2 regions of the Arthrobacter sp. Y3223151 genome follow, and region 1 is predicted to be linked to the other one. Evidence: predicted binding sites of a transcription regulator. Region 1 holds the regulator's gene; the other holds the start of a gene.
The links. Region 1 encodes LexA, which represses DNA repair genes until DNA is damaged. Its sites were predicted from a motif close to TCGAACANNTGTTCGA; they were not measured.

Region 1 (14,953 bases):
AGGACCTGGACGAAGCCCGCAAGCTGATCACCGCCCTGGCCGGGTTCGTCACCGCTGCGGCGCCGGAAATCGGCAGCCAGCATGCCGGACCGTTGCGCGATGGCCTGCGCTCCCTGCAGCTGGCCTTCCGCGAAGCCTCGGTCATCCAGGACGATCCGGGCAAGGGCCCGGGCGAGAAGTTCACGGGTCCGGTCAACTGACCGGCCCGAACTTCCAGAACTGACAAAAGGACGACGCCGGTGCCACGCACCGGCGTCGTCCTTTTGTCTTTGCGCTTCTGGTTACGCCGTTCGCCGGCGGGACTCAGCGGGTGAACTTCAACTCCAGCGAATCCACCCGTTCGGCAAACTCCTGCCGGGACTGGAGCCGCTGTTGGATCCGTCCGGCCAGGGCACCCAACTCCTCGCGCCCCAGCCCGTCCTGCACCTGCAGGACCAGGCGCAGCTCCGGGCCGGGGCCGCCGCCGGCCACCACGGCTCCATCTGCCGCCCGGACGGCGATCCCGGTCCCGGGCTCCACGAACGAGGCCATGACCGCCTCCTCGCCGCCCGTGGCCTCGGCCACCCACTCCAACAGCGCCGGATCACGGTAGGAGGGCACCCACTCGTGCTGTTTGGCCAACGCCCACACTGCCGGCCGCCGGACCACGAACGTCAGGGCGGCGCCCGGATCCAAAACCATCAGTTCGGCGTCTTCGGACACGGCCGCCAGGGCCGCCCGCGGCGCCTCCACGGCGACCGGCCGGGCCTGGGGATGCCAGGCTTCCAGGGCGGCCGTGTTGCTGAACACCGGCAGCGCCCGGCGCCCATCCGGCGCCTGCAACGTCACCACGGCCATGTCGGCCTGTTTATCCGCTGTCAGGCCGTGGCTGCCCTCGGCCTCTTCTCCCAGCGTCGCCACGATGGGCACGAAGACGCGGGCGTTGGCCAGGGCAGCCACTACTTCCGCTTCGCCGCCGGTTCCGGCAGCCAGCCACTGCAGCGCCGCCTCGTAGCCGGGATCCGCGCTGCCGTCATCGTGGTCGAACTGGTGAAGCGGATTTCCTTCACCGCTCAGGTCCCGTCCGGCCCAGCTTTGCCCGGCCGAGTCCCCCGCCCCGCCGGCTCCCGCCAGCGCAGCGGCAATATGGGCGGGCAGCTGCTTCTTGCCCATGCTGGTCTCTCAGCGCCGTCCGGCGACATCGAGGGCTTCGGGCAGCGTGAACTTGCCCGCGTACAGTGCCTTGCCCACGATCGCTCCCTCGACGCCGGCCGGGACCAGGCCGCGCAGTGTCCGCAGGTCATCCAGGCTGGAGATGCCGCCGGAGGCAACCACCGGCTTGTCGGTCCGCTCGCACATCTGCCGGAGCAGGTCCACGTTGGGCCCGCGCAGCGTCCCGTCCTTGGTCACATCGGTGACCACGTACCTCGAGCAGCCGGCGTCTTCGAGGCGGGCCAGCACCTCCCAGAGGTCGCCGCCGTCCTGCGTCCAGCCGCGGGCCGCGAGCGTGGTGCCACGGACATCCAGGCCGACGGCGATGGCGTCACCGTGCCGGGCAATGGCGCGTGCTGTCCATTCCGGGTTTTCCAGGGCGGCGGTGCCCAGATTGACACGTGCAGCCCCGAACTCAAGCGCGCGCTCCAAGGACGCGTCGTCGCGGATGCCGCCGGACAGCTCCACCTTGATCTTCAGTTCGTCGGAGACGCGGCGCAGCACTTCCGTATTGTTGCCCCGGCCGAACGCCGCGTCGAGGTCCACCAGGTGCACCCATTCCGCCCCGTCGGTCTGCCACGCCAGCGCAGCCTCCAGCGGATCCCCATAGCCGGTCTCGCTGCCGGCTTCGCCTTGGACCAGCCGGACGGCCTGGCCGTCGGCAACGTCGACTGCGGGCAAAAGTTCAAGGATGGTGGTTTCGTTCGTCATGGTTCTTCCGCTTTCTGCGCGCCGTCAGCGGGCGCGGGATGGGTGTGGTTACTCGGCCGGGCCGAGGGTGAGCAAGTAGGCAGCCAGCAGCGACAGGCCGGCCAGGATCCAGAAGACGATCACCAACCACTTGGGCAGCCGCTGCTGCCGGAACGAGATGGCGCCGCCGGCCAGCAGCCCGGCCAGGCCCATCAGGAGGATGCTGCCCATGACTACCTCAGCGTCTTCAGCCAGTTGCGCAGCAGCTCCGCGCCGGCGTCTCCGGATTTTTCCGGATGGAACTGGGTAGCACTCAGCGGACCGTTTTCAACGGCCGCTATGAACGGGGCGCCGTGCGTGGACCAGGTCACCAGCGGGGGTGTCATCGCGGGTTGGGTGACATCGAAGTTCCAGTGCTGCACACCGTAGGAGTGTACAAAGTAGAAGCGCTCGTCTTCGATCCCGGCAAACAGCCGGCTGCCCTCCGCGGCGTCCACGGTGTTCCACCCCATGTGGGGCACGACCTCAGCGGGCAGCGCTTCCACGGTTCCCGGCCATTCCCCAATGCCCTGCGACCGCACGCCATGTTCCACGCCTTCTTCGAACATGACCTGCAGGCCGACGCAGATGCCCAGCACGGGCCGGCCGCCGGCCACCCGCCGCCCAATCCAGCGAAGCGCGTCCACGGACTTGAGCCCCTTCATGACCGTTGCGAAGGCCCCGACGCCGGGAACCAGCAGGCCGTCGGCGTCGAGGACGTCGTCGGAGGCATGGCTCAGCGTGACGTCGGCACCCACATGCTCCAGCGCCCGGACTGCCGAGCGGACGTTCCCGGAGCCGTAGTCCAGTACGGTGACCTTAGGCGCAGCCGTCACAGGGCTCCCTTCGTCGAGGGAATGCCCTCGACACGTGGATCGGCTTCGACGGCGGCGCGAAGCGCCCGGGCGAAGGCCTTGAACTGGGCCTCGACGATGTGGTGGGGGTCCCTGCCGCCCAGCACGCGCATGTGCAGGCAGATCTGGGCGTGCAGCGTGATCGATTCGAAGACGTGGCGGGTCAGCGATCCGGTGAAGTGTCCGCCGATCAGGTGGTACTCCTGGCCTGCCGGTTCCCCCGTGTGCACCAGGTAGGGCCTGCCGGAGATGTCCACGACGGCGTGGGCCAGCGCCTCGTCCAGGGGCACCGTGGCTTCGCCGAAACGGCGGATCCCGGCTTTGCTCCCCAGCGCTTCCTTCAGGGCGTCGCCGATGGTGATGGCGACATCTTCGACGGTGTGGTGCGCGTCGATGTGCGTGTCCCCGCTGGCCTTCACGGTCAGGTCGACGAGCGAGTGCTTCGCCAGGGCGGTGAGCATGTGGTCGTAGAACGGCACGGTGGTGCTGATCTCGGAACGGCCGGTGCCGTCGAGGTCCAGTTCAACCAGCACGGACGACTCGCTGGTGATGCGTTCGAGGCGTGCGGTACGTCCGGTGGTGGTTTCCACGGTCATGGGAGTCCTTTGACGAATTGGTCGACCGGCACGAGCCGGTTCGCTCTTACTAGTTTAGGAGACGGGGCTCGCCACGAGGGCCTTGATGCCGTCGAGGAAGGCTGTGGTCTCGGCCTCAGTGCCGGCGGTTACCCGCAGATGGCCCGGGATCCCGACGTCGCGGATCAGCACGCCGGCTTCCAGCAGCCCCTGCCACACCGAGCGGGGGTCCTCCAGCCCACCGAAAAACACGAAGTTTGAGTCGGACGGCGCCGGGTCAAGTCCCAGTGCGGCCAGCCCGTCGACAATGCGGTCCCGCTGCGCCTTGATGTCTTCGACGTTGGCCAGCAGCGCATCAGCATGTTCCAACGCGGCCAGGGCCGTTGCCTGAGTGACCGCGGAGAGGTGATAGGGCAAGCGGACCAGGCGCAGCGCATCGGTAATCTGCGGTGCGGCGGCGAGGTACCCGACCCTGGCGCCTGCCAGCGCGAAGGCCTTGCTCATGGTCCGGGAAACAATGAGTCGCTCCCGCCCCGGCAACAGCGTCAGCGCGCTCGGCGTTCCTTCGTGGGCGAACTCGGCGTAGGCCTCGTCCACGATCACGATGGCCTTGGAGGCCTCCCCCGCTGCATACGCCGCCTCCACGACTTCAAGGCCCAGGGCGGTGCCCGTCGGGTTGTTCGGGGAGCAAAGAACGACCACATTTGCCGCGGAGTCGGCCACGGCAGCGGCGGCGGCGTCCGGGGACAACGTGAAGTCCGCCCCCCGCGGAACAGCCACATAATCCGTGTCCGTTCCGCTGGCCAGCAGCGGGTACATGGAATAGGTGGGCGGGAAGCTCAACAGGGTGCGGCCGGGGCCGCCGAAGGCCTGGAGGATTTGCTGCAGGACTTCGTTCGATCCGTTGGCGGCCCAGATGTTCTCTGCGGTGAGGCCGTGCCCCAAGTAGCTGGCCAGCGCCGTCCTCAGCTTCGTGAACTCGCGGTCCGGATACCGGTTCAGGCCCGCGGCCGCCTCACTGACGGCCGAGACGATGGCCTGGCGGACAGCATCGGGGAGGCCATGGGTGTTTTCGTTGACGTTCAGGAGGACGGGAACCTCCAGCTGGGGCGCACCATAGGGCTCCAAGCCCCGGAGATTTTCCCGCAACGGCAGGCGGTTCAGGCGTTCTAACTGCTCACTCACCGGTCCAGTTTAAGCTTCGGCCCGCCCGGGGCAGGAATCGGGCGGGCCGAAGCAGCTCATATTACGGCTGGTCTCAGGGCGCCGACGGGACCAGCAGCTGCTGTCCGGAGTGGACGATGTCCCCCTGCAGGCCGTTCAATTGCGCGATCTCGAAAATGACATCGTGAGGGTTGCGGTCCGGGGCGGACTGCACTGCTATGTCCCACAGTGTCTGGCCGCTGCCGACCGTGACAGTTGCTGCCGGCCCCGGTCCCAGCCCCCCGGCGGCGGCCATTGCCGGAGCCGTGAAGAAACCGATCAGGGTCAGGGCTGCGGCCGCGGCGAGCATCAGCGGCAGGCCGATCAGCAACAAACGGCCCCGGCGGGTCAGCCGCAGGCCTGTGCTGGTGCGAACGCCGGCGGGCTGCGGTGCGAGCTGGGCGGACATGGTGCCACCTTTCCGATATTCGATCTATTTCGGCTGGTTTCGATCGTTGTGCGACCGTATTCGAACGTATCTTCGAATGCGTCTCTTACAGTTTTAGCACTGGTGATCGAACATTGTCGAGACTCAGTCGAACAAATGTTTGAAATTCGCTACCGCCTCGCCTAGCGTTGTAAGCGTCGAGCGGCAGTAAGAGCAGTGCATCAGCCGCCACCGACAAAACAGTTGAGACAACAGCCCATGTGCGGTTCCGCTACGGCGCCGGCGCAGGGACCACTACGGGGAGACCGGGGCCGGACATGTCGGAAGAGACCACCACCACTGCCGGAGCGAAGCGACGCGGCCGGCCCGTCAAAGTGGGACGCAGCCTGACGCCGCGGCAGAAGAAGATCCTGGAAACGATCCAGCGCTCCGTCATGTCCCACGGATACCCTCCGTCCATGCGCGAGATCGGTGACACCGTCGGTCTGGCAAGCCTGTCCAGCGTCACGCACCAGTTGGCCCAGCTCGAGAAGATGGGCTACATCAGGCGCGACCCCAAGCGTCCCCGTGCCATGGAAATCCTGACCCCGCTGAAACTCGAGCACGGGGGTGTGGAAATCGTCGGAGTCGATGAACCGCAACAGCTGCGCAGCTCCAGCGGCGTCGCAGTATCCGAGCTGACCACGTCATCCGACACGGCGATGGTGCCGCTGGTGGGACGGATCGCAGCGGGCGGGCCTATCCTGGCGGACCAGGCGGTCGAGGACGTCATGCCCCTGCCGCGGCAACTGGTGGGACACGGCGAGTTGTTCATGCTCAGGGTCTCGGGCGATTCCATGATCGATGCGGCCATCTGTGACGGCGACTGGGTCGTGGTGCGCCAGCAGCACACGGCCGAGAACGGCGACATCGTGGCGGCACTGCTCGACGACGAAGCAACGGTCAAGACCTTCCGGCAGCGCGACGGCCACACCTGGCTGCTGCCGCAGAATACCCAGTACGAACCCATTCTGGGCGACCACGCAACCATCATGGGCAAGGTTGTCTCGGTGATGCGGGCCCTCTGACGCGCCCTCGTCTCCCGGTCCCCCGCTGCCGCCACCCCGGGATCCCTGCGCGCACGGGCGGTTCCCGGCCGGGTGGGCCCCGCTCGCTCCGGGATGGGCCTGTCCCCACAGCACGTTCAGGCTGCGGCCGACGCCAGCCTTTCCAAGATCTGGCGGGCCGTGGCGCCGTCCTTGGTACTCCAGAAGGGCGGCAGGGCGCTGCGGAGGAAGTTCCCGTAGCGCGCTGTCGCCAGCCGGGAGTCCAAGACGGCCACCACCCCGCGGTCGTTGGAGGCGCGGATCAGCCTGCCGGCTCCCTGGGCCAGCCGCACGGCCGCGTGGGTCGCCGAGACGGTCATGAAACCGTTTCCGCCGGCCTGCGCCACGGACCGGGTCCGGGCAGTCGTGAGCGGGTCGTCCGGCCGGGGGAACGGGATCCGGTCGATGACCACGAGCCGGCACGCTGTGCCGGGTACGTCGACGCCCTGCCAGAGCGTCATCGTGCCGAACAGGCAGGTGTCGGGTTCTTCGGCGAATTGGCGGACCAGCGCGCCCATCGACGATTCGCCCTGGCACAGGATGGGCAGGTCGGTGCGCACGCGCATTTCGGCCGCGGCTTCTTCTGCCGCACGCCGCGAGGAGAACAGGCCCAGGGCGCCGCCGCGCGAGGCCAGCAGCAGCTCCTCGAGTTCATCGAGCTGTTCCGGGCTGGTGCCCCGGCCCGGCTTCGGTAGATGCGACGCCACGTAGAGCACGCCCTGCCTGGGGTAATCGAAGGGGCTGCCCACGTCCACGCTGGAATAGGCGGGCGCGCCGGCTCCGAGCAGTCCGAGCGACCCGGCGACGGCGTCGAAGGTTCCCCCGACCGACAACGTCGCCGATGTCAGCACAACGGTATGTTCGTCGAACAGGCCCTCACGCAGCCGGGACGCCACCGAGAGCGGTGCTATGTTCAGCGTTGCCGGCTGGTCGTCATTGGCGGCGTAGTCGCCGGTCTCGCCATAGGTGCTGGGACGGGTCGCCCAGATGACCTCCCGGGAGTCCGGTGCGGACAGCAGCCGTTCAGCCAGCTCCAGCACGGCCGAAAGCCGTGAGCGCGCCATCTGCCGTCCGCCGTCCGCTGCCCCCGCACCCTCGGGCTTGGAGTCGGAGAGCGCCGCGCGGGCCGCTTCCCGTACCTGCGCGAGCACCAGCTCATGCTCCTCGCGGAGGCCAACCGCCAACAAGCCGGTCGGCACCGACTGCAGGACGTCCTCTAGGGCGTCGGCGGCGGAGTTCAAAGGCTCCACGCTGATCCCCGTGTGTTTGCGCGCCGTCGAGGCGGCGGTACGCACCATGGCGGCGGAGAGTTGCCCCGCGACGGCGCTGGTGACCCGGTCCTGCAGCTCATGGGCCTCGTCGATGACCACCACGTCATAGTCCGGGAGTACCGCGACGCCCTCGAAGGCGTTGATGGCCAGCATGGCGTGGTTCGTGATCACGATGTCAGCCTCTGCCGCGCGGCCCCGGGCCAGTTCGCTGAAGCACTCGGCGGCCAGGGGACACTTCTGGGCGCCCAAGCATTCCATCGAGCCGACGGAGACCTGCCGCCAGGCCCGGTCGCTGACACCGGGCACCAGTTCATCCCGGTCCCCGGTTTCGGTCTCCTGTGCCCACTCGCGCAGGCGCACGACTTCCTTGCCCAGCGCGCCCGAGGCGCCGGAAGCGGACCCTGCGCCGGCCGGAGCAGGATGCGGAACCGCGTCCTCGCCGAGGCTGAACAGTGCCGCCGGCGCGTCCTCGTCCGGAAAGCCGCCCGCGAGCTTGTGCAGGCAGAGGTAATTGTTCCTGCCCTTGAGCAAAGCGACGTCCAGCGGCCTGGGAAGCTCGTCGGCGACGGCCTCCAACAGCCGGGGCAGATCCCGCTTGACGATCTGCGATTGCAGCGCCAACGTTGCGGTGGAGACGATGGCCGGCTTCTCCCCCTCCAGCGCCTGGACCATGAGCGGCACCAGGTAGGCCAGCGACTTGCCGGTGCCTGTGCCCGCCTGCACCAGCAGGTGTTGCCGGCGCTCGAAGGCCTCGGCTACTTTCGCCGCCATCTCGTGCTGGCCGGCACGGTGCTGCCCGCCCATCTCCTGAACGGCGACATCAAGCAGCCGCAACGCCTCACCGGCGGGAACCTGGAGGTCAGTCATGCCGGAGGAACTGTTCCAGCTCCGATGCCAGGCCCTCGCGCACCATCACGTCGAGCCGCGTGCCGTCCCCGCCATGCTCCATGGAGAGGATCTCGGCGTCTTCGTTGTGCAGGCGGCTAATCACTTCGCCACGGTCGTAGGGCACCAGCAGTTGCAGCTTCACACTGGGCCGCGGGATCGTCTCGCTGACGAGCCGAAGCATCTCATCGATGCCCTGCCCCGTCCGCGCCGAGACCACGACGTGCCGCGGTTCGCGCTGGCGCAGTCGCTCGACCACGAAGGGATCGGCGGCATCGGCCTTGTTCAAGACGACGATTTCCGGAATGTGCCGTGCTTCGATTTCGGTCAGCACCTCGCGCACTGCGGCGATCTGGCCCTCCGGGTCGGGATGCGAGACGTCGACGACGTGCAGGATGACGTCGGCGTCGGCAACTTCCTCCAGGGTGGAGCGGAAGGCTTCCACCAGCTGCGTCGGCAACGACCGGACGAACCCTACCGTGTCGGCGAGCGTATAACCGATGCCGTCCGGTGTTTCCGCCCGGCGGACGGTCGGATCCAGGGTGGCGAAGAGCGCGTTCTCGACCAGCACGCCCGCATCCGTCAGGCGGTTGAGCAGCGACGACTTGCCGGCATTGGTGTAGCCGGCGATTGCCACCGACGGCACGGCATTGCGGCGGCGGTTGGCGCGCTTGGTTTCCCGTGCGGGCTTCATGGCGGTGATCTCCCGGCGCAACTTCGCCATCCGGGTGCGGATGCGCCGGCGGTCCAGCTCGATCTTCGTCTCACCGGGCCCGCGGGAACCGATGCCGCCGCCGGCCGCCCCCACGCGGCCGCCGGCCTGCCGGGACATGGACTCGCCCCAGCCTCGGAGCCTGGGCAGCAGATACTCAAGCTGGGCCAGCTCTACCTGGGCCTTGCCTTCGCGGCTCTTGGCATGCTGCGCGAAAATGTCCAGGATGAGCGCGGTGCGGTCAATGACCTTGACCTTCACGATGTCTTCCAAACCGCGGCGCTGCGACGGCGACAACTCGCCGTCGACAATGACCGTGTCGGCGCCGGTGGACATCACAATGTCGCGCAGTTCCTGGGCCTTGCCGGAGCCCAGGAAAGTCCCCGGATCCGGCTTTAACCGGCGCTGGACAATACCGTCCAGCACCTCGGAACCGGCTGTCTCCGCCAGCGCTGCCAGTTCGCGCAAGGAATTGTCCGCGTCGTCGGCCGTGCCTTCGGTCCAGAGACCGGCGAGGACGACCCGCTCCAGGCGCAGCTGCCGGTACTCAACCTCGGTGACGTCTTCAAGCTCGGTGGACAGGCCGGCCACGCGCCGCAGGGCGCGGCGTTCCGCGAGATCCTGCTGGTCGCCGTCGAATTCGGAATGCTCGGCATCAAGTTCGGAGAGTGCCTGGGCTCTGCCGCCGACGCCCTGTTTGCCTCGCGCCGCGGTGTCGCGGGCCAGGATACGGTCGATGACCGCCTGGATCTCATCAGGCGTCATTTCCGGTTCCGGTGTCGGCTGGGGGTGGTTGGTGGTCATGCTCTCCTTCGAAATGTCCGTGGTCTTATCGTAGTCCTCCGGGATGCGACCGGCAGAGCCCGAAGATGCAGTTTGTGGATGATTCGCCAAAAGTCCTCCTGGCATGGGCCCGGGCGCTGCCGGGCGGGAAATGCGGGCTGCCGGCGCCGGCCGGGCGGCAGGGCAAACAGCAGGTGCCGGGGACCGCCGCAGCCCTTGCGGCGGCTGCGGCACCGGATCAGAAGGGACTCGAGAGAGCCTTCGGGAACGGTGATTGCCCGGCGGCCGGGGAGGTCAAGGCCTCAACCATCGGCACGCGCTGTCCGGGTGCTAACGGGGACAGCAGGTTACGGCGCAATCACAGGTTTTTCATGCCTCCCACGGTATCAGAGCCGACGTTGCTTAGGTGGGCCTAGATACCGATTCCGCGGTCGGCGCACTAATCTGGCCGATTATGGGAACAGAGCACTACTTCAGCGCGCAACCAGGCAATCCCGAGGTTCGCCGCACCCTCGCCGTCGAGCTGGATGGCCGCATGCGGCAGCTGCAAACAGCTGGAGGCATCTTCAGTCCGGACGGCCTCGACAAGGGCACGGCCGTGCTTCTGGATGAGGTCCCCCCGCCTGCTCCGGAAGGCAACCTGCTCGACGTCGGCTGCGGGTGGGGACCGCTCGCGCTCACCATGGGGCTGAAGTCCCCCGATGCCAAGGTGCTGGCCGTGGATGTGAATGAACGCAGCATCGCGCTGACCAACGACAACGCCGCGTCCCTGGGGCTGGCCAATGTCCGTGCCTGCCGCCCGGAAGACGTTGACCCGGCCCTGCAGTTCCACACCATCTGGTCCAATCCTCCGATTCGGATCGGCAAGAGCGAGCTTCACGAACTGTTGTTGATGTGGCTGCCCCGCCTCGCACCGGGGGGCACCGCCTGGCTGGTCGTCCAGAAGAACCTCGGGTCGGACTCGCTGCAGCGCTGGCTCGCGGCCGAACTGCCGTCGGACTACACCGTCAGCCGTGAAAGCACCGCTAAGACGTTCCGGGTGCTCTGCGTACGGCGGGCCGGCTGAGCGGCTTCGGTCAGGCCACCACGCCTCGGGACACGAGCACGGCGGGGCCGCTCAGCTCCACATGTTCCCGCCCGTCGGCTGCGGGGATGAACCGGACCCGGACAACGCCGCCCGGAACTCCGACCTGCCAGTCGTCGGGCGCGCCAGCACCCGCCCAGTAGCGGATGGCGGCGGCGGCAGCACAGGCGCCGGTCCCGCAGGACTGGGTCTCCCCCACCCCGCGCTCGTGCACGCGCATGCTGATGTGCCCGGCGCCGTCGGCGACGAGGGGTTCCGCCGGCACGACAAACTCAACGTTCGTTCCGTTCTCCGGAACCGGATCCACCGCCGGCGCGTGGAACAACTCGGTGGCGGCCAGTTCTTCGAGCCCGGCGAGGGCGACCACGGTGTGCGGGTTTCCCAGACTCACCGACAGTGCCGGCCGCGGCACCTGGAGACCGCCTGCGCTGACCGTCGAATCCATCGCCCTGGCGGCAGCCTCCGCCGGATAGATGAACTCCCACGGCCCCATGTCCACGGCGTAGCCGTTGGCTGACCGGCTGACGGTTTTGGTTCCCGCCCGGGTCCCGATGGTCAGCGATTCCCCCGCCCCCAGCTGGACGAGTCCTTCGGCCAGCAGGAAGTGCACGAAGACGCGGACCCCGTTGCCGCACATTTCCGAGGTCGAGCCGTCGGCATTGTAGTAGTCCATGAACCACTCGGCCTCCGGCGCGCTCTCCAGCAGCTCACGGCCCTCGGGCAGGTGCCGGGACCGGACCGCACGGATGAGCCCGTCGGCGCCGATGCCCAGGTGGCGGTCGCAGAGGCCGGCGACCGCCTCGGCCCCGAGGTGCTTGGCCCCGTCGGGATCGGCAATGAGCACAAAGTCGTTGCCGGTGCCGTGTCCCTTGGTAAAGGGCAGCCCGGCGAGGGCCGACAGATGATCAGGCATGGGGTTGTTCACGGCTCAAGCTTAGCGATGTGCGCTGCCGCCTTGTCCGCCGCCAGCGGATCCTCCCAGTCCAGCCAGTGGATCCTTGGATCGGCGCGGAACCACGTCAGCTGGCGCCGGGCGAACTTGCGGGTGGCGGCGATGGTGTCCTCGGCGGCCTCGTCCCGGGTCCATTCACCGTCCAGCACCTTCAGGAACTGGGCGTAGCCGAGCGCGCGCGAGGCAGTCCGGCCCTGACGCAGGCCCTGCCGGTCCAGTGCTGCGACTTCCTCCAGCAGCCCGCGTTCCATCATCGAATGGACGCGGTCGGCCAGGCGGTGTTTGAGCCGCTCGCGGTCCACCCGGAGGCCGATCTGCGCGGTCGGGCGGACATACTCCCGCTCGGGCATGTAGGAGCTGAACGGACGCCCGGTCAATTGCCGCACTTCCAGCGCCCGGATGACCCGGCGGGCGTCGGCTAGCCGCCCGGCGGACACCGGGTCGACCTGCCGCAGCCGCTCCCGCATCGCTGCGAGGCCGAGCCTTTCCAGCTCCTCTTCCAGGCCGCGGCGCAGGACCGGATCGGTACCCGGAAACTCGATCACATCGAGGGCGGCCCGTACGTACAGTCCGGAACCACCGACGAGGATGGCCCGGTGCCCCCGTCCGTGCACGCCGTCGATCGCTTCCCTGGCCTGTTGTTGGTAGGCGGAGACACTCGCCTCTTCCGTCACGTCGAGGATGTCCAGCAGGTGGTGCTCGATTCCCTGCCGCTCGGCCGGATCCATTTTGGCCGTGCCGATATCCATGCCGCGGTAAAACTGCATGGCGTCGGCGTTGATCACCTCCCCGCCCAGCCGCCGGGCCAGCGCGACGGCGAGATCCGATTTTCCGGAGCCGGTGGGACCGACGACGGCGATGACCGGCGGGCCGGCCGGCGCTGGTGGGTGGACCGGCATCGCCGTCAGGCGGTTCGGCCGGGCAGCGCGGGCATGCCCAGCGACACCTGGGAGGGCTTGCCCGGGGCGGCCGGTACCGCACAGGAATCCGCCTGGGAGCGGTCCCACGCATCACCGGCGCGCGAGCGGCGCAGCTGGTAGTCCGCTTCGGAGGCCGGGTCGGCGATCAGGTGGAACGGTGCCGCCTCGGTGACGGTCACCGTGACCAGATCGCCCGGCCGCGGCGCCGGCGCACCCGCGGGCACGGAAAAGTGCACCAGCCGCTGGTCCCGGGCCCGCCCGGAGAGCCGGTGGGTTGCCTCCGCCTTGCGTCCCTGCTGCGCGGTCACCATGACCTCGAGCCTGCTGCCCAGTTGTTTGGCGTTCTCTTCGGCAGCAATCCGGTCCTGCAGGGCAATCAGGCGCTCGTAGCGTTCCTGCACCACGGCCTTGGGCAGCTGGTCCGGCAGTTCCGCGGCCGGCGTGCCGGGCCGCTTGGAGTACTGGAAGGTGAAGGCACTGGCGAAGCGGGCCCGCTCCACCACGTCCAACGTGGCTTGGAAGTCCTCCTCCGTCTCCCCCGGAAATCCGACGATGATGTCGGTGGAGATGGCGGCGTGCGGAATCCGTTCCCGGACCTTTTCGAGGATGCCGAGGAACTTGGTGGACCGGTAGGACCGGCGCATGTCCTTCAGGACCTTGTCCGACCCGGACTGCAGCGGCATGTGCAGCTGCGGCATGACGTTGGGTGTTTCGGCCATGGCGTCGATGACGTCGTCGGTAAACGCCGCCGGGTGCGGGCTGGTGAACCGGACGCGCTCGAGGCCGCTGATGTTGCCGCAGGCGCGCAGCAGCTTCGCGAAGGCGCCGCGGTCGCCGAATTCCACGCCGTAGGAGTTCACGTTCTGCCCCAGCAGGGTGACCTCGATGGCGCCGTCGTCGACCAGGGCCTGGACCTCCGCCAGGATGTCCCCCGGGCGGCGGTCGCGTTCCTTGCCGCGCAGCGAGGGCACGATGCAGAACGTGCAGGTGTTGTTGCAACCGACCGAGATGGAAACCCACCCGGAGTACACCGCGTCGCGCTTGGTGGGCAGCGTCGAGGGGAAGACATCGAGCGACTCGAGGATTTCCAGCTGCGCTTCGTTGTTGTGCCGGGCACGCTCCAGCAGGGCGGGAAGCGAGCCCACGTTGTGGGTGCCGAACACGACGTCGACCCAGGGCGCCTTCTGGAGGATCGTTTCCCGGTCCTTCTGCGCCAGGCAGCCGCCGACGGCGATCTGCATGCCGGGGTTGCGTTCCTTCACGGGGGCGAGCTGGCCGAGGTTGCCGTACAGCTTGTTGTCGGCGTTCTCCCGCACCGCGCAGGTATTGAACACCACGACGTCGGCCTGCCCGCCCTGGGACTCGACCAGGCCGGCTGCTTCGAGGAGCCCGGCAAGCCGCTCGGAATCGTGTACGTTCATCTGGCAGCCGAACGTGCGCACTTGGTAGGTGCGGGCTTCGTGCTGCGTCTCGATGGGCGGGGCTGGGGCAGTCAAACTCACCTTACAAGGGTACGGCCTGCGGCGGGACCGGCCACAATTCGCGGGGCGGGTCAATCAGTACCAGTTATTGTCCAGCTGGAAGTCCAGGGCCAGGCACGGCGAACCGTACCGGGACTCGATGTAATCCAGGCCGCGGTCGAGCCGGATCCGGAAAACGTACCCGCCGCCGGTCGATTTCTCGACGCCGGCGTTTCCTTCCGATTCCTTGTTCCAGAGCTCTTCGAGGCAGGCCAACTCCCCGGCACCCCAGCCGGGGGCCGGGATTGCGGCTCCGGTGTCGTCGTCGGCCGGCCCCGGGTCGTTCGTCGGTGCTTCAGCAGGCGGCCGGGAGCCCCCCTCGTTTGCCGCGGCGCCGGCCGCCGGATCCTGTTCTTCGTCCGGGCCGGCTGCAGCCCGTTGATTGGCTGCGCCCGGTGCAGCTTGTTCTTCGGCCGCGCGCCCGGCAGCTGCTTTCCCGGCCGGGTCTGTCGACGCGCCGTCCCGTGCCGCACCCGGCTGCGCCCCGGCGGCGCCTTGTTGGCCTGGACTCGTTGGTCCGGAGGCTTCCGTCTCCGCAACCTCTGCTGCAGGGGTTTCGGCTGCCTGACCGGCGGCAGTTTCGTTTTCGTCCGCCTTGCGCGGCTCCGATGCCCGCGCATCCTTTTGCGCGGCCGCGTCGGTGGAAGCTCGTTCCGTTTGCTGGCTCTGGGACGCACGCGTTACCGGCCGCTGCCCCTCGTCCGGGTCGCTCCAACCCATCAGCTGCTTCACCGGGTCTGCGATGAACTCCGCCGCCGCGGACGGGCTCTGGCCGTCGTGAAGGGCACCCGCTGCCCCGGT
Region 2 (14,953 bases), on a different contig from region 1:
ACTTCAAGCGCTGAATACGCGCATCTCCGATCTCGGAAAAACCGCCACCGAGACGAGCAAAGCGAACGCGCTCAACATCTACTCAGGCACAAGCAGCTCTGAGAAAGTCTCAGTGGTAACGGCCGAAGGAGCCTCCGCAGGTGCTATCGATCTGGAAGTCGTCGAACTGGCGAAGTCACAGGTTTCGGTATCTGCGCTTCTGAGTGACTGGCCAGAATCCGCGACAGCCCTCACCATTGCGCTCAAGGACGGCATCATTACTGTGCCCACAGAGGGCAAGACCTGGGACCAGATCGTCAGGGAGATCAACGAGTCTGGTAAAGGCATCACCGCGACGAAAGTTTCTGTGGGCTCGGATGCGGCGATCCCGGAATTCCGGCTGCAGCTGGTTGCAAAAGAGACCGGTGCGGATAATCTCTTCACCGTTTCTGCCGTAGGCGGGGCCTTCGATGTCACGAGGATAGCGGAAGCAAGAGATGCCACGGTGTCCCTTTGGGGCGGCCTAGAGACCGTCTCTTCTTCGACCAACACATTCACCAACCTTCTTCCAGGTGTAAGCGTTACCTTGGGGGCGAACGCGGTCAAGGGCGACAAATCATCCATCGCCGTCACTCGCGACGACGAGGCCGTCACTGCCAAATCCAAAGCGCTGGTTGACGGTTTGAAGGATCTGTTCGCCTTCATCTCTAAGAACTCCTCCGTGAACGTCTCCACGTCCACCGGGTCAACGACGACCAAGGGCGGCATCTTCACCGGGGACAGCAGCGTCCGTGACATTCAGCAGCGAATGATGACCGCCGCGATCAGCCCCATCGAGGGACGATCGCCGTCGGAGATCGGCATCAGCATCACCAAGGACGGCTCGATTGAGTTTGATGCCGACAAGTTCGGCAAGGCGATGATGGAAGACTCTGCGTGGGTCGAGAAGGTGGTCCAAACGATCGCCGGTCGCGTGGCTACGGCTGCAACGGATGCCTCGGACAAGTACGACGGTGCCATCACCAAGCGAATCCAAGGCCAGGAATCACTGGTCCGCAGTATGAATGATCAAGTCGCCGAGTGGGATACCCGGTTGGCGATGCGCCGCTCCACGCTGGAACGTACCTGGGCTCAACTTGAAGTAACGCTGAACGGCCTGCAGTCGCAGGGGGACTGGCTCAACTCGCAGCTGGCCACCCTGCCCTCATGGGGGAGTACGAAGAAATGACACTGACATACGGGCCGGGCTTCGGCGCCCAGGCCAAGAGGAACCAGTTCCAGCGCGACGCGATCATGTCCGCCACACCGGCCCGGCTGCTGACCATGTTGTATGACCGGCTGCTCTTGGACCTGAACCGGGCGGAGGCCGCGCAGCAGAACCAGCACTGGTCGGTGGCGTCCGAGAATCTGATCCATGCGCAGGCCATCGTGTCCGAGCTGATGTCGTCGCTGAAGACGGACGTGTGGGACGGGGGAGAGGGCCTGAAAGCGCTCTACACCTACACGCTGACCGCGATGATGAACGCGAACATCCACCGCGATGCTGACCGGACCCGCGAATGCATTGAACTGCTGGAGCCGCTGCGCGAGGCCTGGCACGAGGCCGCCGGGCAGCTACCGGCACAGCCTTCCCGTGGCGTCGGCCTCGGCGGCGAACTTGGCATTGCCTGACATGCCGGAGGGCGACGTTTCCGCGCTGGAGCGCTGGACAGCCGTGCTGGATGAACTCGAGCTGGCTCTCGCCGAGGCGGCCGAGACCCGTGGCCAAGGCACCGGACCCAACGAAACAGCCGAGACCGGTGGCCATGGGAGCAGACTCACCGAGACGGCCGACACCGGGAGCCACGCCAGCGGACTCACCGAAACGGCCGAGACCGAAGGCCAGGGCAGCAGCGCGCCCGCCGACGTTGCCGAACCCGTGGACAAGGCCGATGGGGCGGCGGTGAGCAGCCCTCGCACCGCCGTCGCGCGGTGGAAGGCCCCGCAGGGGCTGGGGCCGATCCCGGACGCGCTGGTTGAGCGGGCGACAGAGCTCGCGGCCGCGCAGCAGGAAGTGATTCGTGAATTGCGCGCCGAGATGCGGCAAAACCGCCAGCAATCCGCGCTCTTGGATGCCGTCCCCACGCCCGGAACTTCAGGCCGTTCCGTTTACCTCGACGTAAACGGTTAACCATTCTCAAGATTCACCTAACGCGCCCCCGTTTGCTGCCGATAACTGGATAGTGAGCACGGATCGCTCACAGAACAGGCCATGGATCGGCCGCCCACATGCCAGTAGTAAGACGGGTCTTTGCTGTGTTCGAATCTGTGACGGGGGCTGCCATGCAGAGCGCCCTGGACGGCCTCGCCATGCGTCAGCGTGCCATCGCCAACAACATCGCGAACGTCAATACCCCCGGCTACCACGCGCAGCGCGTCCAATTCGAGGATGCACTGGCCACATCGGTGGCCCGCGGGGACGGCAGCACCAGTGCCACGATGGAACGTTCGCTGGAGCCTACCCGGCTGGACGGCAGCAACGTCAACCTGGACACCGAGACGCTCTCCAACATTGAAACAGTGCTGCGCTACCAGTTCGCAGCCCGGGCCGCCGAGAGTCCTTTCAGCGGCGTCCGCACGGCGATGAGGACCAACTGATGACTTTCGACGCCATTGGAATCGCCGGTACCGGCCTGACCGTCCACCGCAAGTGGCTGGACGCCGTCTCCGACAACCTGGCCAACGCGAACAACGCCACCAGCACCGACGGCGCCGCCTTCCAGGCCCGCTACGTGATCGCCCAGGAAGGCCAGGGCGTCTCCGGCGTGTACGTGGCCGGGGCCGAATTCGGCGAGGCCGAGGGCCGCATGGTCCACGAGCCCGACCACCCGCTGGCGGACGAGGACGGCTACGTCCGCTACCCGGATATCGACCTGTCCCAGCAGATGGGCAACCTGATCCTGGCCCAGCGCGGCTACCAGGCCAACGCGGCCGTGGTGGACCGCGCGAAGACGACCTACGAGGCCGCCCTCCAGATTGGACGCAACTGATGCCGCTCTCTTCCATCCCCCCGATTCAGGGCGTCGCAGGCACCGGTTACCTGCCGGCCGCAGAAGCTCCGCAGGCCACCAACGGCGTCGGCTTTGCCACCTCCCTGACCGGTGCCATCGACAACCTGCAGCAGCTGCAGTCCACTTCAAATGAACTGGCCATCCAGGCCGTTACCGGCGACCTGAACGACATCCACAACGCGACCCTGGCTTCCACCCGCGCCGCGGTGACGCTGGAACTCGTGGCAGCCGTCCGGAACAAGGGTGTTGACGCCTTCAACGAGATCATGAGGATGCAGGCCTGATGCCCGGAAAGGTCTCCTCCTGGTTCTCGCGGCTGGGCAAAACCATCAGCGAGTTCACCGTGGCCCAGCGCACCATCGCGATCATCGGCATCGCCGTCGTCGTTCTGGGCATTGCCGCCCTGACGACGTGGGCATCCAAGCCCTCCTACACCCCGCTGTTCTCCGGGTTGGCCGCGGCCGACGCCAACACCATCGTGGAGCAGCTGCGCACCGACGGCGTGCCGTACGAGTTGACCAACGGCGGCGGGACCATCCTGGTGCCGGAAGACAAGGTCTACGACCAGCGGCTCAAGGCCGCCGCGGCCGGCCTGCCGAGCTCGTCCACCGGCGGCTACTCGCTGCTGGACGACATGGGCGTGACGTCCTCCGAGTTCCAGCAGTCGGTCACCTACAAGCGGGCCTTGGAAGGCGAGCTGGCCTCCACCATCGAGGCGCTCGACGGCGTCAAGACCGCTTCCGTGCGGCTGGCCATCCCGGAGGAGACGGTCTTCGTCTCCGAGAAGGGCGAGGCCACCGCGTCCGTGTTCGTGGACACCCAAAAGACCACCCTGTCCGCCGACAAGGTCCAGGCCATCGTTCACCTGACCTCCGCCTCGATCGACGGCATGAAGCCGGAAAACGTCGCCGTCATCGACGCCGCCGGCACCGTGCTCTCCGCCGTGGGCGTGGGCGCCACCGGCTCGGCGGACAAGCAGGCCTCCGACTACGAGGAGCGCGTGCGCGCCTCGGTGCAGAGCATGCTGGACCGCGTGGTCGGGCCGGGCAATTCCTCCGTGGTGGTTGCCGCGGACATGAACTACGAGTCCGCCGAGCGTGTGGAAGAGACCTTCACGACGCCGGACGGCGCGCCGGCCCTGAACGAGTCCGCGCAGACCGAAGAGTACGAGGGAACCGGCGGGGGAGCGGCCGGCGTGCTGGGCCCGGACAACATCGCCGTACCGGGTAACGCCGGCGGCGACGGGACCTTCACCTCCGAGTCGGAGACCAAGAACAACGCGCTGAACAAGGTGACCGAGACCCGTGCCATCCCGGCCGGGGCGATCAACCGCCAGACCGTGTCCGTGGCCTTGGACGCCGACGCCGCCGGGGCCCTCAACGTGGCCAACATCGAGGACCTGGTGACCACCGCCGCCGGCATCAACGCCGACCGCGGGGACGAGGTCACGGTCGAACTCGTGCCGTTCAATACCGCCGGCGCGCAGGAGGCCGCCGAGGCGCTGGCCGCCGCGCAGGCCGCCGAGGAAGCCGCGCGCCAGGCCGAGCTGATCCGCACCGCCATCATCACCGCCGGCATCATCCTGCTGGTGATCATCGCCCTGCTGGTCTACGCCCGCTGGTCCCGCCGGCAGAACCGCGAGCCGGTGGACCTGGGCGAGCTGCAGGACTTCCAGCCCGAGATCGAGGCGCCGCAGGACCTGCAGCTTCCCGCGAAGCCCATCATCGTTCCGGAACCGATCCCCGTGGTCACCGGCCCGAACACCACCGCGCTGGAGCTCGCCGGCCCGCCGGAGCTGTCCGACGAACAGAAGGACATGAACCGCAAGCGGGCGGAAATCGACGCCCTGGCAGCCCTGGAACCGGACAAGACCGCCGACTTCCTGCGCTCCCTGATGGATGACAAGCAGAACGCATGAGCGAGTTACTGACCACGTTGACCGGCACCCAGAAGGTGGCGGTGGTGCTGATGCAGATGGAACAGGCCCGGGCCGCCGAGGTCATGAAGCGCTTCAGCGAGGCCGAGGCCGAGCTGATCACGGCCGAGCTCGTGAGCATGGGCCGGGTGGATCCCGAGACCGCCGAGGAGGCGTTCAAGGAATTCCACGACATGACGGTCAAGGGCCGGCGCCGGCCCCGCGGCGGCAGGGAGTTCGCCGCCGGGCTGCTGGCCGCCTCCTTCGGCGCGGAGAAGGCCGCCGGCGTGCTCGACCGGCTGGCCACCTCCATGGCCGGGAAACCGTTCGAGTTCCTGGATGACGCCGACCCCACCCAGCTGATCACGCTGCTGAACGGCGAGATCCCGCAGACCATCGCGCTGGTGCTCGCGCACGTGCGCCCGGAGCTCGCGTCCACGGTGATCGCCGGGCTGGAGGATTCGGTGCGGCCGGAGGTAGCCCAGTGCATCGCCACAATGGGCACCGCCACCCCCGAAGCCGTGTCGATCGTGGCGGACACGCTCAAGGTGCGGGCCGGCGCCGTCGTGCCCCGCCAACAGGTGGAGGTGGTGGGCGGCGTCGGGCCGCTGGTGGACATCATCAACCGCGCCGACGTCGCCACCGAACGCGCGCTCCTGGAAGCCCTGGAGGAACGCGATCCGGAGCTGGCGGAGGAAGTCCGCTCCCGGATGCTCACGTTCGAAGACATCACCAAGCTCGAACCGCGCGACGTGCAGCAGGTGCTGCGCGGCATCGAGATCGCGGTGCTCGCGGTGGCCATGAAGGGCGCCAGCGAACCGGTCACCGAGCTGATCCGCAAGAACGTCTCCGAGCGCAACCGCGACATCCTCGACGACGAGATCAAGGCCACCGGACCGCTTCGCATGTCGCAGATCGAAGAGGCCCGCGCGGACATCGTCCGCTCGATCCGCGAGCTCGAGGCCAGCGGCATCATTACCGTCCAGCGCGGGGCGGAGGAGGACGAGTATGTCTACTGACGCCGCGTTCTCCCGGATGAGTTTCCCCGAGCTGAACACCGGTACCGGGGCCTTCGCCAAGCTGCGCTACACCGAACTGCGCAGCGACGACTCGCAGGACAAGGCGCAGGAACAGGCCAGGGTCCGCGGCCACGCCGCCGGCTACACCGCCGGCATGCGCGAAGGCACCGAGCTGATGCGCGAACGCCAGCTCGCGATGGAGCAGGACCACGCCGCCGCGATGGCGGACGCCCGCGCCCGCCTGCAGCACGCAGTGGCCGCGCTCGGCGCGGCCACCCGTGCGCTGGAGGAACGGACCGCGCCGGTACTTGCCGCCGCGCAGGACACCCTGGCCGCCGCGGCCATGGAACTGGCCGAAGCCATCCTGGGCCACGAATTGTCCGACGGCGCTGCCTCCGCCCGTTCGGCCCTCACCCGGGCACTGGCCGGGGTGGATGCCTCGCGCGTGCACACCGTGCGGATGAATCCGGCGGACCTGACCATGCTGGCGCCGGAGACGCGGCAGCAGGCCGGTGTGAGCTTCAGCCCCGATTCGTCGCTCGCGCCGGGGGACGCCGTCACCGAATTCGCCGACGGCTTCCTGGACGCACGGATCGGCACCGCGCTCGCCCGCGCCAAGGCCGCGTTGCTGGAGGCCCGGCAGTGACCGCGGTCGCCTGGCGCCCCCGCGCGGACCGGTTCGCCGACGCGCTGGCGGCAGCCCGGCCCCCGCGCTACGGGATGGTGTCCTCGGTGGTGGGCCTCGGCGTCGAAATCATTGGGCTGGACTGCGCCATCGGCGACCTCGTGCTCATCGGCGACGGCCAGGGCGTGGAGGCCGAGGTCGTGGCCACCGGCCGGGACAGCATCCGCTGCATGCCGCTGGGCCGGCTCACCGGGATCAATACCGGCACCCCGGCCGAGGCCAAGGGCGCCCCGGTGCTGGTGCCTACCGGCAACGGTCTGTTCGGCCGGGTGCTCGACGGGATGGGACGGCCGATCGACGGCAAGGGTCCGCTGGTCTTCGACTCGCTGGTCCCGCTGGACAACGACACTCCCTCCGCCATGCACCGCGCGCGGATCGAGACGCCGCTGCAGCTGGGCGTGCGCGTGCTGGACACGCTCACCACCGTGGGCAAGGGCCAGCGCATGGGCCTGTTCGCCGGCTCCGGCGTCGGCAAGTCCTCGCTGCTGTCCATGATCGCCCGCGGCACCGACGCCGAGGTGTCCGTGATCGCGCTGGTCGGGGAGCGCGGGCGTGAAGTCCGCGAGTTCCTCGAAGACGACCTCGGCGAGGCCGGCCTGGCCCGGTCCATCGTGGTGGTCTCCACCTCCGATGAGCCGGCGCTGATGCGGCTGCGCGCCGCCTTCACCGCCACCCGGATTGCCGAATCGTTCCGCGACCGCGGGGCGGACGTCATGCTGATGATGGACTCGCTGACCCGCGTGGCCATGGCCCAGCGCGAGATCGGCCTCTCCGTCGGCGAGCCGCCGGCCACCCGCGGGTATCCGCCGTCGACCTTCTCCCTGCTGGCCCGGCTGCTGGAACGCGCCGGCACCGCCGAAACCGGTTCGGTGACCGGGATGTACACGGTGCTGGTGGACGGCGACGACCACAACGAACCGATCGCCGACTCCGCCCGCTCCATCCTGGACGGGCACGTGGTGCTGGACCGCAAGCTGGCTGTCTCCGGGCACTACCCGTCCGTGGACCCGCTCGGCTCGATCTCCCGCGTGGCATCCAAGGTCAACAGCGCGGAGAACTCCCGCGCCGCGGGCGCCCTGCGCAAGGTGCTGGCGGCCCGCAAGGCCGCGCAGGACCTGCTGGACGTGGGTGCCTACCAGCCCGGTTCCAACCCGCTGGTGGACGCGGCCGTCCAGCACGAAGACGACATCAACCTGTTCCTGCAGCAGCGGATGGATGACCAGACGCCTGCCGCGCAGTCGTGGGAGCAACTGCACCGCCTGGCCCGCACCCTTGGAGGTATGTAGAGATGGCACGATCCTTCCCCCTGGCCGGGCTGCTGCGGCTGCGCCAGCTTCAGCAGGACCAGGCCGCCGGCAACCTCGCCGCCGCGAATCACCGCGCCCGCGAGTCCGGCGCCCGGGTGGTGGCTGCCCGCGACGAGTTGGGCGAGATCATCAGCGAAGTCTCCGATGCGGCCACGCTGCACGCGGTGGCCGCGGCCCGCTCCGCCTCGCGCAGCATGCTGGCCGACCTGGAAAACCTGGACCGGGCCCGGCAGAACGAGGCGCAGCAGGCCCAGCAGGAGTTCCTCGCCGTGCGCAAGCAGTCCGTGGGCCTGGAGAAGCTCGAGACCCGGCACCTCGCGGCCGAGGCGTTCGAAGAGCTGCGGCGCGAGCAGCTGGTGCTGGACGAGCTGTCCACCGGCGCCCGGGGCGGCGACGGACGATGAGCATGACCGATACCCTCGGACGGATCCAACAGATCCAGTCCACGCTGACCCAGCTCGCGCAGCCCACCCCCGCCGCGGAAGCCGCGGCCAGGGCAACCGCGGGCAGCAGCACCGGCGGCGCCACGGCAAGCGCGTTCGCCGACGCGCTGACGGCGGCAGCCCAGGCCCCCGCCGCCGGCGCCGCTGTCGGAACCGGCGCCCTGAGCGGGACCGGCGCCGCGACCGGGACCGCGGCCGAGCTGATCAAGGCCACCGAGAAGTACGTGGGCCTGCCCTACGTCTGGGGCGGCAACGACGCATCCGTCGGCCTCGACTGCTCGTCCTTCGTGCAGCACGCCTTCCGCGACGTCGGCATCGACCTGCCGCGCGTCACCTGGGACCAGATGAAGGAAGGCACGCCCGTGGCTTCCATGGCCGACGCAAAGCCAGGCGACCTGCTCTTCAGTTTCGACGGCGGGCACGTCTCCATCTACCTGGGCAACGGCAAGGCCATCGACGCCCCCCAGCCCGGCGACACGATTAAGGTCCGGGACGCCTGGGAGAACGACTCCAACCTCACCACCATCCGCCGCATCCTGCCCGAGGAGTCCGCGGTCCAGCCTGCCGGCGCCGGTTCCGGCGTCGCTGCCGGTGCGGCGCTGACCGCGGACCAGCAGACCGCGCTGACCGACCTGATCGCAGCCGCGCAGCTGTCCACGTCCACCGGACTGACCTCCATGCTCACCGGACAGAACGGCACGTCCGGCGCGATCACCGCCATGCTCAACGGCCAGGCCGGCAACACCGGACTGGCGTCGATGCTGAACGGCAGCCAGGGCTCCGGCGGTGCGGGACAGCTGACCGACCTGCTGTCCGCCGCGCAGGCGGCCATGGCGAGGGGACGAACCGCATGAGCCTGCCCGTGAACTCCCTGCCCGTCACCACTGCATCCTCCGCCCGTTCCGGCGGGCCGGCTGCCGCGCGCTCCTCTTCTCCCGGCTTTGATGCCGCCATGCAGGATGCGCTGCAACATGGTTCCGCTGCTTCGGCTAACCGCCCCAAGCACGACGGCGGTGCCTCCGCCGGGGGTGCCGCGGGGGCGGCCGGGGCGGCCGGAACGGCAGCCGGAACTGCCCGGGCCGAAACCGGTCGCGGTGCAGCATCGCAACCAGGCGCCGGCGTCACCGGCTCTGTCACAGGTTCGTCCCGCGCCACCGAAGCCACTGATCCGGCGGCCGCAGTCGCTGGTCTCGAAGGTTCTCCGGTGCCCTGGCCGCTCCAGGCCGGGCAAGGCCTCACCGCCGGCGGTCCGACCAGCGCGGTCACGCCGGTCAGCGAAGAGGGCGGCGACGCGGCTCAGTCCGCTGGGCCAGCCGATGCTGCCGCCGGAATCGAGCGGTCCGCCGGTGCGGGCACTTCGGCTGGCGTCGGTGCAACCGGTGCGCCCGATGGTACCGGCGCACTTAGCGGTACCGGTGGCTGGCTCGCCTCGGTCGACGGCGCCGCAGGCGGCGCCGGAGCATCCGTTGTCGCCAGCCCGGTTGGCCCGGCTGCTTCCCACGCCGCGGCAGCCGCAACCGTGGCTGATGCCCCGTCCGCCGCGAACGCTGTCAACGGCGAGAACGTGGCCGAACAGGGCGCAGGAAGTCCGGTATCTGCGCTGGCGAACTCTGCCGCAACCGCCGCGGGTGCACTCGGACCGGCCGCCGGAGCAGGGACAGCCGCCACGGCCGCTGCGGCCGGCGCCGGCGTGGTGCCGGCATCCGGGACAGGCGACGCTGCGGAGGACCAGCCGGCCGGCCAGATCGCGCCGGCGGTTCCCACCCAGCCCGCAGCCCAGGCGACGATTCCCACGCAGCCAACCACCGGCGTCGTGCTTCCCGGACAATCCGTGCCGGGCACTCCTGCCGGCGGGGCAGCGACTGGTGTGGCCGCCACAGCAGCGGCCGCCACAACCGCGGCCAAAGCAGTGCGCGGCGAGGGCGAACCGCTGCAGCCGGGCCTTCAGGCGCCGGTCGCCGGACAGCCGGTCGCGGTGTCCCAGCCGGCCGCCGCCCCCGCCGCTGCTCCCGTCCCCCCGAACCAGCAACTGCCGTTCACCGCGCAGGTGGCCCGCCCGCTCTTCACCCTCGCGCAGGCCAAGCCCGGCGAGCACGTGATGACCATCAGCGTCACCCCGGACAACCTGGGCCCGGTCACCGTCCGCGCCCACGTGACGGGGGAGGGCGTCCGCGTGGAGCTCTTCGCGCCGAACGACGCCGGCCGCGACGCCTTGCGGGCAGTCATGGCCGACCTGAAGCGCGATCTTGCGGCCACAGGCCTGAACGCCAACCTGGACCTGTCCAACCAGAACCGCCCGAACGATGCGCGCCCCGGCATGCAGTTCGGCCCCGACGGCCGGCCCTCCGGCGGCACGCAGGGGCAGGACGGCCGCCCCGGCGCAACCACCGGAACCTCCGCCGACGCGGCCCCGGACACGACCGACCCATCCGCCCTGAGACGTCCCTACGGGATATCGACCAGCCTCGACGTGCTGGCCTGAGACAAGGAGAACCATGCCCACCGACTCAGTCGCGCCCGTCGGCACAGTCGCCCCGACGTACACCGCCCCGCCCGTGCGCGCACCGAAGCAGACTATGGACGGCGAGATGTTCATGCACCTGCTGGTCACCCAGCTGCAGAACCAGGACCCCAGCTCGCCGATGGACACCAACCAGATGATCTCCCAGTCCACGCAGCTGGCCATGATGGAAAGCATCGCGACCATGACCACCACCAGCGAGGAGAACTTCTCCCTGCAGATGCGCGGCGTAGCCGCGGCGCTGGTGGGCCGCGAGGTCAGCTACTACGGCGCGGACGGCTCCCTCGTCACGGGAACCGCCACCTCGGTCTCCTATGCCGGGCCGGTCCCGCAGGTAATCGTGGACGGCCGGGAGATCCCGCTCGATCTGGTCGCCGGCATTACCGCCGCCGGCGCGCCGGAGGAGTCGGGTTCTGGTGAAGCCACCAACGACGCCGGTGCCGCCTCGGGTGCCAACGACGCCGGTGCTGCCTCGGGTACCAGCGGCACCGATGCGCCGGGCGCCAACGCCGCGGCCAGCGCTACCGGTACTACTGGGGGTGCCGCCGCCTGATATGCCGCCCCCTCAGCCGGCTTTCGCCGCCACCAAATTTTCCCAATCACTGAATTGCTCGTCCGTTCCACGATCCGAAAGGCGCTGATCATGCTCCGCTCGCTCTACTCCGGAATCTCCGGCCTCCGCTCCCACCAGACCATGCTTGATGTCACCGGCAACAACATCGCCAACGTCAACACCACCGGTTTCAAGGCCTCCTCCGTCCAGTTCCAGGACACCCTGTCCCAGATGACGCAGGGCGCTGGCGGCCCGCAGGCTCAGGCCGGCGGCACCAACCCGGCACAGGTGGGCCTCGGCGTGCAGGTGGCCGGCATCTCCACCAACTTCACCCAGGGCTCCTCGCAGGCCACGGGCAAGGCCACCGACATGATGATCTCCGGCGACGGCTTCTTCGTCACCACTAAGGGCGGTGAACAGCTTTACACCCGCGCCGGCGCCTTCGAACTCGACTCCATGGGGCGCCTCGTCTCCCCGGACGGGGCAATCCTGCAGGGCTGGATGGCCAACGGCGGAGCGGTGACCACAGGTGGCCCGGTGACCGCGATCGACCTGTCCCCGGATGCCATCTCGCCCGCTAGGGAGACGACATCAGCGGTGATGGCTGGCAACTTGCCCTCCGATGCTGCCGACGGTACAGAGCTGTTCCGCGACGTGGAGGTCTTTACCGAAGACGGGACGAAGGGCACCTTGCAGCTGAAGTTCACGAAAGAACCCGGTTCTTCCTGGACTGTGACTGACGGGACTGCCACGGCCACCCTTACCTTCGGAACGGATGGCAAGCCCACGGCGGCTTCAGCTGTCTCGTTGGCAGGCGGCATCCCGGTCAATCTGGCTGCCATCACCGGTTACGCCGGACTCAGCACGGTGTCCTTCGACAGCCAGAATGGCCATGCGGCGGGTTCCTTGGAGTCCTTCACCATGTCGCCCGATGGGACACTGATGGGTTCGTTCAGCAACGGAACTCAGGCTGTCGTTGCCCAGGTCGCCTTGGCGAACTTTACCAACCCGGCAGGACTCGAAAAGGCCGGCTCGTCCTCGTACCGCGTTACGGCCAACTCCGGCCAGGTGGAGCTGGGAACGGCCGGTGCAGGTGGCCTCGGAACGCTGGCCGGCGGCTCGCTGGAAATGTCGAACGTGGACCTGTCTCAGGAATTCACTAACCTGATCGTCGCGCAGCGCGGCTTCCAGGCCAACGCCCGCATCATCACCACCTCCGACGAGGTGCTGCAGGAACTCACCAACCTGAAGCGCTAAACCGAAGGCTCATTAACCACCACCGAAGTGCAGCTGCCCGACCGTTCCCGGGCAGCTGCAGCGGCCGTCTGCACCGTTCGCAGGCGGCCGCTTTTTCTTTGCCGCGAAATCAAACCTTGGTGCACCTGTTGCTTGAGTGGCGGAGCACTATCCCTACACAATGGGCCCTTTTGATGGCTATCGAATGTGTGTACGAATAAAATTGTGGTATGGCTCTTGCACCGTTGGACCGCACCGGGGAGATCGAAGCATCTCTGGACCAGGCGTGTGTCCTGCTGCAGGATGTCGCCGACCGCTTTCCTGCCGAGGCGGTGTCCCTGTGCAACCGGGACCTGGCCAACACGGTGGCGGCGGTCGAGGGCGTTTCGAAGCTGGTGGAGTTCCTGCAGGCGGTCGGCGCCCACGCGGTGGAGCGGGCGGACATCGCCGCCACCGGGGAACACGCGACGGCAGGACTCGGAGCCAGCGCCGGGGCCGGCGCAGAGGCCGGTGACGACGCGTCGGACACCGCGGGGCCCGGCGCAGAGCTTGGTGCCGCCGGGTCGGGGACGGAGGGGGCGGGGGAGTGGGCGGACCCGGCGGCGGCGATCAGCGCCGGCGGCGTGGACGCCGCTGACCCGGAGGGGTCCGGGTCGCAGCAGGTGCGGCGCCGCCGCAAGACGGAGTTCGCGAACACTGCGGAGTATCTGCGCTCCCGGTTGGGGATCGGGATTGTCGAGGCGCGGCGCCGGCTGCGGGTCGGCAAGGCGGTCACCGCGCCGGTGCGGCTGGACGGGGAACCGGGTTCGCCGGCGTTGCCGGTCTTGGCCGAGGCCATGGCCGGCGGGGAGGTCAGCGGCCAGGCCGCGGCCCTGGTGGTTGATTCCCTGGACCGGGCCCGCCACGCCGGTACCCCGGAGGCATTGCAGGCGATGGAAGCGTCGCTGGTCCGGCAGGCCGTGGACGCCGATGCGGACACCCTGGTGATGGTGGCCAGGACGTGGGAAACCGCGGTCGACCAGGACGGTGCCGAACCGTCCGAGGAGGAACTGCGGGCCCGGCAGGGCATGTTCTACCGCGGCCGGCGCCGCGGGCTGCACCAGTTCGTCATCAACACCACCGACGCCGAGTACGAAGCCCTGGCCACCGTGATGAACAGCGCCGCGAACCCGCGGATCCGCCCCGACGCCATCGAAACCGCCGCCGGCGGCAGCACCCCTACAGGCACAGGGGAAGCAGACGCAACCGGCAACGCGAACACCGCAAAGGCGGGCCCTGCCGGTGCTGGGGAGTCCCGCACCGCAGGTGGCGGAACCACGGTCGCCGGCACGGCCAGGGGCGGCGGTAACCATGATGTTCCTGGAACCGGAACCGGAACCGGAACCGGCACCGGTACCACTGAGGCAGGCAGGGGCGGGGCCGGTGCCGCTGATGCGGGCGGGACGGACGGGGCCGCTGCGGCCGGCAGCGCGGCTGCCGGATCCGGTCGCCCCGGCAGGGATGGTTCCGCCGGTGTGGATCCGGCCGTGGTGGAGGCCATGGATGACTGCACCAGGGCGCAGAAGCTGCTCGCGGGCCTGGTCGGGGCCTGCCGGATCGCGCTGAACACCGGCAGGCTTCCGGACTCGGGCGGGCACCGCACCCAGGTGATCGTCACCACCGGATACGACCAGCTGGCCGGACTGCTCTCCGGCGGCGGCAGCGCGGTCTTCAACGGCCCGGTCTCGGCCACCACGGTCCGCCGGATGGCCTGCGACGCCGAAATCATCCCGGCCGTCCTCGGGTCCGAGGGCGAGATCCTGGATCTGGGCCGGTCACAACGGTTCTTCAACCGCGCCATCCGCCGCGCCCTGGTCGCCCGGGACAAGGGCTGCGCCTTCCCCGGCTGCAGCATGCCCGCGTTCTGGACCGAGGCGCACCACATCATCCCGTGGTGGGCCGGCGGCCGCACCGACGTGAACAACGGGGTGTGCCTGTGCCTGCTCCACCACGACCTGATCGAGCAAGGCAACTGGGAGATTAACGTCGCCGACGGCATCCCCTGGTTCACCCCGCCGGACTACATCGACCCCCGCCGCAAACCCCTGCGCAACTCCTACTGGCAAACCCACATCCCACCCCAACCACTCCAAGCCACGTGATGATGAGGCCGCCCTCCCGCAATGCCAGCCGTCCAGCCTTGGTGCGGGATGAATTACCACCCAAACAGCAGGGATAGCCGCCTTCACGGTCACTGAACGAACGT

Region 2: the regulator LexA is predicted to act here: its motif matches at 12,910-12,925, upstream of AC5RUP_RS08495 (DUF222 domain-containing protein).

What each region holds. Positions count from the first base shown of each region.
Region 1 is NZ_JBNHGI010000016.1:19,151-34,103, reverse strand. It holds gene AC5RUP_RS16060 (DUF1844 domain-containing protein) at 1-200, shown strand, start outside; gene AC5RUP_RS16055 (SseB family protein) at 304-1,152, opposite strand; gene priA (bifunctional 1-(5-phosphoribosyl)-5-((5-phosphoribosylamino)methylideneamino)imidazole-4-carboxamide isomerase/phosphoribosylanthranilate isomerase PriA) at 1,162-1,902, opposite strand; gene AC5RUP_RS16045 (hypothetical protein) at 1,951-2,112, opposite strand; gene hisH (imidazole glycerol phosphate synthase subunit HisH) at 2,115-2,756, opposite strand; gene hisB (imidazoleglycerol-phosphate dehydratase HisB) at 2,753-3,370, opposite strand; gene AC5RUP_RS16030 (histidinol-phosphate transaminase) at 3,425-4,534, opposite strand; gene AC5RUP_RS16025 (LysM peptidoglycan-binding domain-containing protein) at 4,608-4,961, opposite strand; gene lexA (transcriptional repressor LexA) at 5,258-6,007, shown strand; gene AC5RUP_RS16015 (ATP-dependent DNA helicase) at 6,124-8,163, opposite strand; gene hflX (GTPase HflX) at 8,156-9,697, opposite strand; gene AC5RUP_RS16005 (class I SAM-dependent methyltransferase) at 10,131-10,742, shown strand; gene dapF (diaminopimelate epimerase) at 10,753-11,673, opposite strand; gene miaA (tRNA (adenosine(37)-N6)-dimethylallyltransferase MiaA) at 11,682-12,611, opposite strand; gene miaB (tRNA (N6-isopentenyl adenosine(37)-C2)-methylthiotransferase MiaB) at 12,617-14,134, opposite strand; gene AC5RUP_RS15985 (hypothetical protein) at 14,189-14,953, opposite strand, start outside.
Region 2 is NZ_JBNHGI010000004.1:228,971-243,923, reverse strand. It holds gene fliD (flagellar filament capping protein FliD) at 1-1,207, shown strand, start outside; gene fliS (flagellar export chaperone FliS) at 1,204-1,650, shown strand; gene AC5RUP_RS08560 (hypothetical protein) at 1,613-2,149, shown strand; gene flgB (flagellar basal body rod protein FlgB) at 2,275-2,616, shown strand; gene AC5RUP_RS08550 (flagellar basal body rod protein FlgC) at 2,616-3,008, shown strand; gene fliE (flagellar hook-basal body complex protein FliE) at 3,008-3,313, shown strand; gene fliF (flagellar basal-body MS-ring/collar protein FliF) at 3,313-4,947, shown strand; gene fliG (flagellar motor switch protein FliG) at 4,944-5,963, shown strand; gene AC5RUP_RS08530 (FliH/SctL family protein) at 5,953-6,609, shown strand; gene AC5RUP_RS08525 (FliI/YscN family ATPase) at 6,606-7,934, shown strand; gene AC5RUP_RS08520 (flagellar FliJ family protein) at 7,937-8,359, shown strand; gene AC5RUP_RS08515 (C40 family peptidase) at 8,362-9,252, shown strand; gene AC5RUP_RS08510 (flagellar hook-length control protein FliK) at 9,249-10,880, shown strand; gene AC5RUP_RS08505 (flagellar hook assembly protein FlgD) at 10,894-11,472, shown strand; gene AC5RUP_RS08500 (flagellar hook protein FlgE) at 11,563-12,729, shown strand; gene AC5RUP_RS08495 (DUF222 domain-containing protein) at 12,939-14,849, shown strand.